Regions from separate parts of the Streptomyces sp. SS8 genome, predicted to be linked through region 3. Evidence: riboswitches for the same ligand, from Rfam matches in the RefSeq annotation. Region 3 holds a riboswitch; each other region holds the start of a gene.
What was found. Region 3 has a riboswitch for cobalamin ahead of ACW69E_RS08470 (ribonucleoside-diphosphate reductase subunit alpha). Riboswitches for the same ligand answer to the same signal wherever they lie in the genome.
Positions count from the first base shown of each region.

Region 1: it holds a riboswitch for cobalamin, as region 3 does, so the genes downstream of both, ACW69E_RS22180 (energy-coupling factor ABC transporter permease) here and ACW69E_RS08470 (ribonucleoside-diphosphate reductase subunit alpha) in region 3, are expected to answer to the same signal.
Region 2: it holds a riboswitch for cobalamin, as region 3 does, so the genes downstream of both, ACW69E_RS07480 (cobalamin biosynthesis protein) here and ACW69E_RS08470 (ribonucleoside-diphosphate reductase subunit alpha) in region 3, are expected to answer to the same signal.

Region 1 covers NZ_JBSVCZ010000025.1:68,376-71,612, reverse strand. Annotated here, with positions in the region: gene ACW69E_RS22185 (fused MFS/spermidine synthase) at 1-727, opposite strand, end outside; cobalamin riboswitch at 1,021-1,205, shown strand; gene ACW69E_RS22180 (energy-coupling factor ABC transporter permease) at 1,236-1,946, shown strand; gene ACW69E_RS22175 (energy-coupling factor ABC transporter substrate-binding protein) at 1,946-2,353, shown strand; gene cbiQ (cobalt ECF transporter T component CbiQ) at 2,358-3,107, shown strand; gene ACW69E_RS22165 (energy-coupling factor ABC transporter ATP-binding protein) at 3,104-3,237, shown strand, end outside.
Region 2 covers NZ_JBSVCZ010000005.1:219,055-222,291, forward strand. Annotated here, with positions in the region: gene ACW69E_RS07475 (cobyric acid synthase) at 1-514, opposite strand, end outside; gene ACW69E_RS07480 (cobalamin biosynthesis protein) at 511-1,566, opposite strand; cobalamin riboswitch at 1,687-1,874, opposite strand; gene ACW69E_RS07485 (hypothetical protein) at 2,136-2,351, opposite strand; gene ACW69E_RS07490 (anion permease) at 2,380-3,237, opposite strand, start outside.
Region 3 covers NZ_JBSVCZ010000006.1:158,656-161,892, reverse strand. Annotated here, with positions in the region: gene ACW69E_RS08470 (ribonucleoside-diphosphate reductase subunit alpha) at 1-1,450, opposite strand, end outside; cobalamin riboswitch at 1,572-1,718, opposite strand; gene ACW69E_RS08465 (GNAT family N-acetyltransferase) at 1,808-2,332, opposite strand; gene ACW69E_RS08460 (DUF3311 domain-containing protein) at 2,436-2,729, opposite strand; gene ACW69E_RS08455 (GntR family transcriptional regulator) at 2,753-3,237, opposite strand, start outside.

The DNA.
Region 1 (3,237 bases), on a different contig from region 3:
CGCAGTGGTATCTGGTCTCCGCGTCGCAGCCGCCGGGCGCGACCGTGGCGGCCAGGCCGCCGGCGAGGACCGCGAGCGCCAGGGCGGGTGCGCCACTCCACCCGCGCGTCCGCCACTCGACCAGCGCCGAGCCGGCCACCAGCAGCGAGCCGAGACCGATCAGGATGCCGCTGACCGGCAGGCGCGACACGAGGACGAAGCCGGTCAGGACGGTGCCGAGGATGGCGCCGGCGGTGCCGACGCCGGACAGCCGGCCCACGACCGTTCCGGTCTCGGCGAGAGTGGTGAGACGCAGCTTGGTCACGATCGGCGTCACCGCGGAGAGCAGCGCGCCCGGCACCAGGATGGTCAGCGACGCGATCGACAGCAGCGCGGGCGGCGCCCACTCCGCCGTGGTGCGCAGCACGGCGGGGGTGAGCGCCACCACCGCTCCCGACACCCCGAGCGAAGGGCCCAGGAGCCGGCGCGGGTCGACCCGGTCGGCGACGCGCCCGCCCAGCCAGGAGCCCAGCGCGATGGCGGTGAGGGCTATGCCGATCACCAGGGTGCTGGTCTCCAGGGTGAGACCGAGGTAGGGGGCCAGCAGCCGCAGGGCGGTGATCTCGACGACCAGGACCGCGGCCGAGGACCCGAACACGAGCACGGCGGCGGCGCGGGAGCCCGGACCGCGACCGCGGGGCGCGCTCCGGGCGACGGGCGGGGAAGACGATTCGGTCACATGGGACATCCTCGCACGCGCCGCACCGGCCGAACGGCCACGGCCGAAGCCCCTGTTGCCCGGTCGCCCCGGGGTTCGCGGCGGCGCACGAGCCACCGGGCGGAACCGTCGTGGCCGCCTCCCCCTCCGTACCGCGTCATGGTCCTGCCTCCTGCCCAACGGCACGGGCCCGCCGCCGTCACGCCGCGCACCGGCCCGGTCCAAGGTCCCCACCCGCACAACGCGCGCCGTACCGGCACCGGATCCGCCGCCCCGGGCCCGTACGCGAAAAGGGCCTGCTTGCCAATGCTTCCGCGCGCGCATTACTGTCGCCACGCCTTGGTGAACGGGAAATCCGGTGCGATACCGGTGCGGCCCTCGCCACTGTGATCGGGAAGTCCGGCTCCAGCCCTCGCGGGCGGCCACTGGGTCCTTCGGGGCCCGGGAAGGCGGAGCCCGGGCGGTGGTACCCGTCAGCCAGGAGACCGGCCAGGGCGCGTCAACCATCCACGAGGTGCTGGAGAGGGTCTGTCCGGTCATGCACATAGCCGAGGGCTTCCTGCCCCCCGCGCACGCGGTCGCCTGGGGCGCCGCGTCCGCCCCGTTCATCGTCCACGGAGTCCGCCGTCTCACCCGTGAGGTCAGGGAGCATCCCGGGAGCACTCTGCTCCTGGGCGCCTCCGGAGCCTTCACGTTCGTCCTGTCGGCCCTGAAGTTGCCGTCGGTGACCGGGAGTTGCTCGCACCCCACCGGCACGGGGCTGGGGGCCATCCTGTTCCGGCCGCCGATGATGGCGGTACTGGGCACCATCACGCTCCTGTTCCAGGCGCTGCTGCTCGCGCACGGCGGACTGACCACGCTGGGCGCCAACGCCTTCTCGATGGCGATCGCCGGCCCCTGGGCCGGGTACGCCCTCTACCGGCTGCTGCGGCGGTCCGGTGCGCCGCTGATGGCGGCCGTCTTCTGCGGCGCCTTCGCCGCCGACCTGTCCACCTACTGCGTCACCAGTGCGCAGCTGGCGCTGGCGTTCCCCGATCCGGTCAGCGGATTCTGGGGCGCGCTCGGCAAGTTCGGCTCCATCTTCGCCCTCACGCAGATCCCCCTCGCGGTGAGCGAGGGGCTTCTGACGGTGTTCGTGATGCGGCTGCTGGTGCAGTCCAGCCGGGGCGAGCTGACCCGGCTGGGCGTGCTGGTGTCCGGCGGGCGGGCCGGAACGAAGAAGGCGGCCGGCAGCGAGGCGGTGGCGTGATGAGCAGGAACGCGAAGATCAACGCCCTGCTGCTGCTCGCCGTGGCCGCCCTCGCGGTCCTGCCCCTGGCCCTCGGCCTCGGCGACCACAAGGAGGAGCCGTTCGCCGGCGCCGACGCCGAGGCGGAGACGGCGATCACCGAGATCGAGCCGGACTACGAGCCGTGGTTCTCCCCGCTGTACGAGCCGCCCTCCGGTGAGGTGGAGTCGGCGCTGTTCGCCCTGCAGGCCGCGCTCGGCGCGGGCGTTCTCGCCTACTACTTCGGCCTGCGCCGCGGGCGCCGCCAGGGCGAGCGGCGGGCCGGGGCGCTGCGGGAGGCGCAGCAGGGGGCCCTGCCGGAAGCGCGTCCGGAGGATGCCGGGGGCAGCGCGGGGAGCGCCGGGGAGACCGGGCCCCGGGGAGCCTGAGCCCGTGCTGCCGATCGACGCGGCGGCGCACGGCAACCGCTGGCGCCGCCGCCACCCCGTGGACAAGGCCGTGCTCGGCTTCGGCCTCACCGCACTGGCGCTGTGCCTGCCGCCCTGGCCGGGCGCGGCCCTGGTGTCCCTCACCGCGCTCGCCGTGCTGCTGGGCCCGGCGGGCGTGCCCGGCCGCAGACTGTGGCGCGCCTGCCGGGTGCCCCTGGGCTTCTGCGTGACCGGCGCGGCCACGCTGCTCGTCCAGGTCGGCGGTCCGGAGGGGCTGCTGTCCCTCGCCGACGACGGCCCGGCCCGTGCCGGGGAGCTGCTGCTGCGCACCTCGGCGGCCTCCCTGGGCGTGCTGCTGTTCGCCTTCACCACCCCGATGTCCGACCTGCTGCCCCGCCTGGTGAGGGCCGGTGTGCCCGCGCCGGTCGTGGACGTCGCCCTGGTGACGTACCGGATGAGCTTCCTGCTGCTGGATTCTGTGCGCCGCGTCCGTGAGGCGCAGGCCGCCCGGCTCGGGCACACCACCCGGGCCGCGGCCTGGCGCTCCCTGGCCTCTCTGGGCGCCACCGCGTTCGTCCGCGCCTTCGGCCGGGCCGCCCGGCTGCAGGACGGGCTCGCCGGGCGGGGTTACGACGGCGCCCTGCGGGTGCTGGTGCCCGAGGCGGGCGTCTCCGTGCGCTTCACCTCCGGCAGCGTCGCGCTCCTGGGCGCCGTGACCGCCCTCACCCTCGTCCTGGAAGGACCTCTGACATGAGCGAGCCGGCGCTCGTCGCCCTGCGGGATGCGTCCTTCTCCTACGAGGACGGGCCGCCGGTGCTCAGCGGCCTCGACTTCGAGGTGCGCGAAGGGCGCACGCTCGCCCTGCTGGGCCGCAACGGCAGCGG
Region 2 (3,237 bases), on a different contig from region 3:
CGGCGCGCGCCAGGCCCATGTTGACGATGTCGGTGCGCCGCAGGTTGATCTCGGCCGGGCTGCCGGCCCCCTCGCAGATCACCGCGTCGTGGGTGCGGCGCAACTCGGCCAGGCAGTCGGTGACCGTCTCCAGCAGCTCCTCCCGGCGCCCCGGGCGCCGCGCCACGCCGGGGGACGGCGGCACTGCGGGGTTCCCGAAGTAGCCGCGCGCGCTCATCTCGCCCACCGGCCTGCCCAGCAGCACCACCTGGCTGGAGCGGTCGCCACCCGGTTTGAGGAGCACGGGGTTCATCAGCGCGTTCGGCTCCACACCGGCCGCGGCGGCCTGCATGGCCTGGGCGCGGCCGATCTCGGCGCCCTCGCGCGTCACGAAGGAGTTCAGCGACATGTTCTGCGCCTTGAACGGCGCCACCTTCACGCCCCTGCGGGCCAGCCAGCGGCAGACGCCCGCCGTGACCACGCTCTTGCCCGCGTCCGAGGTCGTTCCCGCGATCAGCAACCCGCCGCCCGTCACAGCCCGCCCCCCGGCGTCCGCCGCCCCCGCCGCCGCTTCCCCGGCCGTGCGGAGCGGGTCTCCCGCAGCGCCCCGGCGGTGCCGCAGACCGCCAGAGCCAGCGCGCACACCCGGCGCGAGAGCCGCACCGCGCGCTCGATGTCCTCCACCCGCACCGGGCGGCCGCCGGCGCCCAGGACCGGCCGGTGCTCGACGCGTCCGCCGTACGACAGCGTCCCGCCCAGCCGCAGACCCAGCGCGCCCGCGAACGCCGCCTCGACCACACCGGCGTTGGGGCTGGGGTGGCGGCGGGCGTCCGCGCGCCAGGCGCGCAGCGCGCCGCGCGGGTCGGGGCCGGCGAGCGCGGCCAGCAGCGCGGTCAGCCGGGCGCCGGGCCATCCCGCCACGTCGTCCAGCCGCGCCGAGGCCCAGCCGAAGCGCAGATGGCGCGGTGAGCGGTGGCCGACCATCGCGTCCAGGGTGTTGACGGCCCGGAAGCCCGCCAGCCCCGGCACACCGGCGGCCGCGCCCCACACCAGGGCGCCCACCACGGCGTCGGAGGTGTTCTCGGCGACGGACTCGACCACCGCCCGGGCGATGCCGTCGGCGTCCAGCGCCTGCGGGTCGCGTCCGCACAGGTGCGGCAGCCGGGCGCGGGCCGCCTCCAGGTCACCCGCCTCCAGCGCGGCGGCGATCGTGCGGGCCTCGCGCGCCAGCGTCGTACCGCCGACCACCGCCCAGACGGCGGCGGCCGTGAGGGTGGTACGGGTGGCGGGGGAGCGGCGCACCGCACGGTCCAGCGCCGCCGCGGCGGCGGCGGCGCCGCCCGCGCACACGGCGGTGTACAGCGCGCCGGCGCCGCGGTGGTCGCGCCACAGCAGGCGCTCGGCGGCCGCGGCCGCGCGCCCGAAGGCGGCGACGGGATGGGCGCGGCGCGGATCGCCGGCGATCAGGTCGAGCAGGTATCCCAGGGCCGCCCCGCACGCGTAGCCCGCGGCCGGAAGGCCGGGGGCGGCGGGGAGTCCGGTGTCCGCCGGAGCGATGGCCGGGGGGAGGGCGTGATCGGCACGCATCGCGTCAGCCGGCCGTCACACCTCGTGCGGAGACGGTGGCACAGCGCGGTGGGGGCGGTGCGGCAGGCAGGATGCCGGGCATGGCGGTATGTCCTCACTCAGGGTCCTCGCCCTGGCTCGACGTGACCGGCGGTGAGAGTCTCCTGGCTCCCGGATCGGCGCTTCCCCCGGCCTTCCAGCCCGATGTGCGGGCCGTGACGCTGGGTGGGGGAGCGCTCCCCGGTGACAGTGGCGGGACCGCGCCGGATTCGCACCGGCTTCCTCTCCTGCCGCCGTTTGGCAACGGGAAGTCCACCACGGCCGGACAAGCGCGTCAACTCACCCGTGACCTGCGGCGGCGCACTGTGCGCAAGCGCACACGGCGCACGCCGGGGGTACGTGGGGGCGCTCGCGCCCCTGGGTGGGGCGGGAACGCGGGGGGGCGCCCGCGGGCGTGGGAGGAGCCCGGGAGGCCGCGTACGCCGGAGGGGGCGCCGGGAGAACGCGCGGGCGCCCGGCGGTGTCCGCCGGGCGCCCGCGAAGGCCTGACCGAGGCCTGCCGGGGCCGCGCGGGCCCCGGCAGACCTCGGTCAGGCCGCGATGATGTAGATGCCGTACGCCACCGCGGCCGCGCACAGGGCGTAGCTGGCGTAGGCGCCGACGCGGGCCAGGGCGGAGGAGCCGCCCCGCGCCTTGTCGTTGGTGCCCAGGCCGACGATGCCGAGGGTGAACAGGCCCACCAGGCCGACCGTCATCACGAGACTGACGCCGAAGACCTGGCCGAGGGCCGCCCAGTCGATGTCCATGGTGCTTCTTCCTTCGCGGGGCTCGGGCTCAGGGAGCGGAGACGGTGGTCTTCGCCGGGGTGTCGGAGGACTTCCCGGCCTCCTCCATGGCGGCGGTGGGCGGCGGGGCGACGGCCTGCACCGCGGCCGTGACCACGCCCGCGTCCTCCGCCTCGACCGGCTCGACGTCGTTGACGTTGGTGTGGTCGACCGGCTCCCGGCGGGAGGCGAACCAGATGGCGGCGATGGCGGCGACGGAGACGACTGCGACCACGGTGACGCCCCAGTCGCCCTGGATGGCCAGCAGCGCGGAGCCCGCGGCGATCAGACCGGCGGCCGGGAGGGTCAGGCCCCAGGCGGCGACCATGCGGCCGGCGGTGCTCCAGCGGACCACACCGCCCTTGCGGCCCAGGCCGCAGCCCATGATCGAGCCGGAGCAGACCTGCGTGGTGGAGAGCGCGAAGCCCAGGTGGGAGGAGGCCAGGATGGTGACGGCCGAGCTGGTCTGGGCGGCGAAGCCCTGCGCCGGGCGGATGTCGGTCAGGCCCTTGCCCATGGTGCGGATGATCCGCCAGCCGCCCAGGTAGGTGCCGAGCGCGATGGCGATACCGGCCGAGGCGATGACCCACAGCGGCGGGTCGGCGTCGGCGCCGAGCACACCGCCGGAGATCAGCGCGAGGGTGATGACACCCATCGTCTTCTGCGCGTCGTTGGTGCCGTGGGCCAGGGAGACCAGGCCGGCCGAGGCGATCTGCCCGGCGCGGTAGCCCTTGGCGACCTGCCCCTCCTCGGCGTTGCGGCTGATCCGGTAGGTCAGCCTGGTCGCGAGCATGGCCGCGATGCCGGCGACCAGGGGTGCGACGAGGGCCGGGATCAGCACCTTCATGAAGACGGCGCTGATGGAGAC
Region 3 (3,237 bases):
AGTCCAGTTCCTCGCCGGGGCGCGGTTCCCCGTCGGCGCCGGCGCGCAGATGGGCCGCGAGGTTGACCGAGCCCAGGTTGCACACGGCCGTCTCACCGTCGTCGGTGACCTCCAGGATCTCGGTGCAGAGGTTGGAGGAGTGGACGACGCGGCCCGGCCCGGCGGTCTGGTTGGCCGTGCGGTTGGCGGTGTCCTTGAACGTCATCCAGCCGTTGCCGGTCTGGGCGAGGGTGCGCATCATCCGGGCGTAGAGCGTACGCGCCGGAACCGTCCGCACCGCCAGTCCGGCCGTCTCCGCCCTGCGGTAGGCGGCGTCGAACTCCTCGCCCCACAGGTCCACCAGTTCGGGGACGTCGGACGGGGAGAACAGCGACCAGTCGGTGTCCGCCCCGACCCGGCGCATGAACTCGTCCGGGATCCAGTTGGCGATGTTGAGGTTGTGGGTGCGGCGGGCCTCCTCGCCGGTGTTGTCGCGCAGTTCGAGGAACTCCTCGATGTCGGCGTGCCAGGTCTCCAGGTAGACGCAGGCCGCGCCCTTGCGCCGGCCGCCCTGGTTGACGGCCGCGACCGAGGCGTCCAGGGTCCGCAGGAACGGCACGATGCCGCCGGAGTGGCCGTTGGTGCCGCGGATCAGCGAACCGCGCGAGCGGATCCGGGAGAAGGACAGCCCGATGCCGCCGGCGTGCTTGGACAGGCGCGCGACCTGATGGTAGCGCTCGTAGAGCGAGTCCAGCTCGTCCCGGGGGGAGTCCAGCAGGTAGCAGGAGGACATCTGGGGGTGCCGGGTGCCGGAGTTGAACAGGGTGGGGGAGGAGGGGAGGTAGGACAGCGTGCTGGTGAGCCGGTACAGCTCGGCGACCTCCTCCAGCGCCCGCTCGGAGGAGTCGGCGGCCAGCCCGCAGGCCACGCGCAGCAGGAAGTACTGCGGGGTCTCGATCACGGCGCGGGTCACCGGGTGGCGCAGCAGATAGCGGGAGTGGAGCGTGCGCAGTCCGAAGTAGCCGAAGCGGTCGTCGGCTCCGCCGGCGAGGGCGTCCTCGGCCAGTGCGTCGAGCCGGCCGGCGTGCTCGGCGACGAAGCCGGCCGTGCGGTCGGCGATCAGCTCCTGTCGGTGGCCGACCGCCACCGACGCGGAGAAGGACACCGCGCCCTGCCCGGCGGCCTCCTGGCGGATCGCCGGAGCGAGCAGCCGCGCCGCCAGCCGCGAGTACTCGGGCTCCTCGGCGATGAGGCCGGCCGCGGCCTCGGTCGCCAGGGAGCGCAGCAGGGCCTCGTCCGCGCCGGGGTGGCGCCCGCGCAGCGCGGCGGCGGCGACCCGCCCGGGGTCGGTGGCGGGCAGATCGGCGGCGAGCTCCGCCAGGGTGCGCAGCAGCGCCGCGCCCGGACGGTCGTCCTCCGGTGCGCGGGCCGGCGCACAGGCCGTGGCGGGCTCCGCTGATGAGATGGTCACTCGGTGCTCTCCCTCGTGGGCCGACGGCCCCGGGGGAGGAGAAGCAGGCGCGTACGGGCACACCCGGCCGGAGGAGGGCGCACCGCTCGCGTCCGCCGGCCCAACCCACGAGGCCCGGACGTGTGAATGAACACCGTCGGCAGGTCCTCGGACTCGCGGCGGACGGCCCTGACCGTGCGAACGACACGGGGGCAGCCCGCCGCACACCGTTGCGGGACAGCTCCGGACTCACACCGGATTCCCCTGCGGCGACAGCGAGATGAGCATACATCTAGTGGTGATCCGGCAAAGCACCCCTAGATGTTGTGTCGGAGGGTTTCCTGGGTGGGTGCGGGACCACGGCCGGGCGGCGTGCGCTCATCTCAGGGCCAGGGCGAAGGTCAGCAGGGGGACGTCCTCGACGGGGCGCCAGTCGCGGTCGGGGGTGCGGACGAACCCCAGCCGCCCGTGGAGGCGGTGGGCAGTGTGCATCATGGGATGGCCGGAGAGCGCCAGCCGCTCCAGGCCCAGTGCGCGGGCCCGGTCCACGCACCCGCGCACCAGGGTCTCGCCCACGCCCCGGACGCGCGCCGAGGGGCGTACCGCCAGCATCCGGAACTCCCCCTCGCCGGGGCGTGCGGTCTCCGCGTACTCGCCGCCGCGCACCGCGAAGGTGACGGTGCCCAGGACCTCGTCGGTGCCGCCGCCCGTAACCCCGTCCAAGGGGCCCGCGGCCACCAGCGGTTCGGCGTGCTCGGCCCGGCGCCGGGCGTCCCGCAGCACGGCCGGGTACGGGTCCTGGGCGCCGAAGTCCAGCAGGCCGTCCCCGAGGTACACCCCGGCCGCCAACTCCCCGGCGGCCTCGAACTCGTGCGGGCGCGCGACCCTGATGGTGATGTCCATGGCGGTCATCACGAGGTATCCCGGCCGTGGTGGTGCAACGGCTTTCCACCGGCGGGGCGCGGGGCGCGGAGGAGGGGCGGCGGGCCGGTGCCGGGCGCGCGCCTCACCGCTCGTCGTCCACCGCGCTCTCTTTTGGCCCCCCGCGTTCCGCGGCCCGCCGCGCAGCCCGGTCGCGCCGCACCAGTACGTACGCGACGCCCGTCAGCGCGGCGGTGAGGGGCACCCAGAGCAGCTGGTACCAGTAGAAGAAGGGGATCCCGGCCAGGGCCGGCTCGGTCCTGGCGTACGAGCCGACCCACAGCATCGCGGCGAAGGGCGCGAGCAGGCAGGCGGCGGTCGCCACCCGCGCCGGTGTGACGACCGGGAGGGGGCCGGGGTTCTTCGGCGGTACGGGCATGGCTTGCGGCTCCGGCCCCGCGCTCACCGCCCCCGGCCGGGGCGCTGGAGGCGGGCGACGAACTTGTAGCGGTCGCCGCGGTAGACCGAGCGCACCCACTCCACCGGCTCGCCCTCGGTGTCGCGCGAGTGCCGGGAGAGCATCAGCATCGGCAGGCCGACGTCCGTGCCCAGCAGGCCCGCCTCGCGCGGGGTGGCCAGGGAGGTCTCGATGGTCTCCTCCGCCTCGGCGAGGTGCACGTCGTACACCTCGGCCAGGGCCGTGTAGAGGGAGGAGTACTTCACCAGGCTGCGGCGCAGGGCCGGGAAGCGCTTCTGCGACAGGTGCGTGGTCTCGATGGCCATCGGCTCGCCGCTGGCCAGCCGCAGCCGCTCGATGCGCAGGACGCGGTCCCCGGAGGGGATGTCGAGCAGCCCGGCGAGCCGGTCGTCGGCGGTGACGTAGCCGATGTCCAGGAGCTGGGAGGTGGGCTCCAGCCCCTGGGCGCGCATGTCCTCGGTGTAGGAGG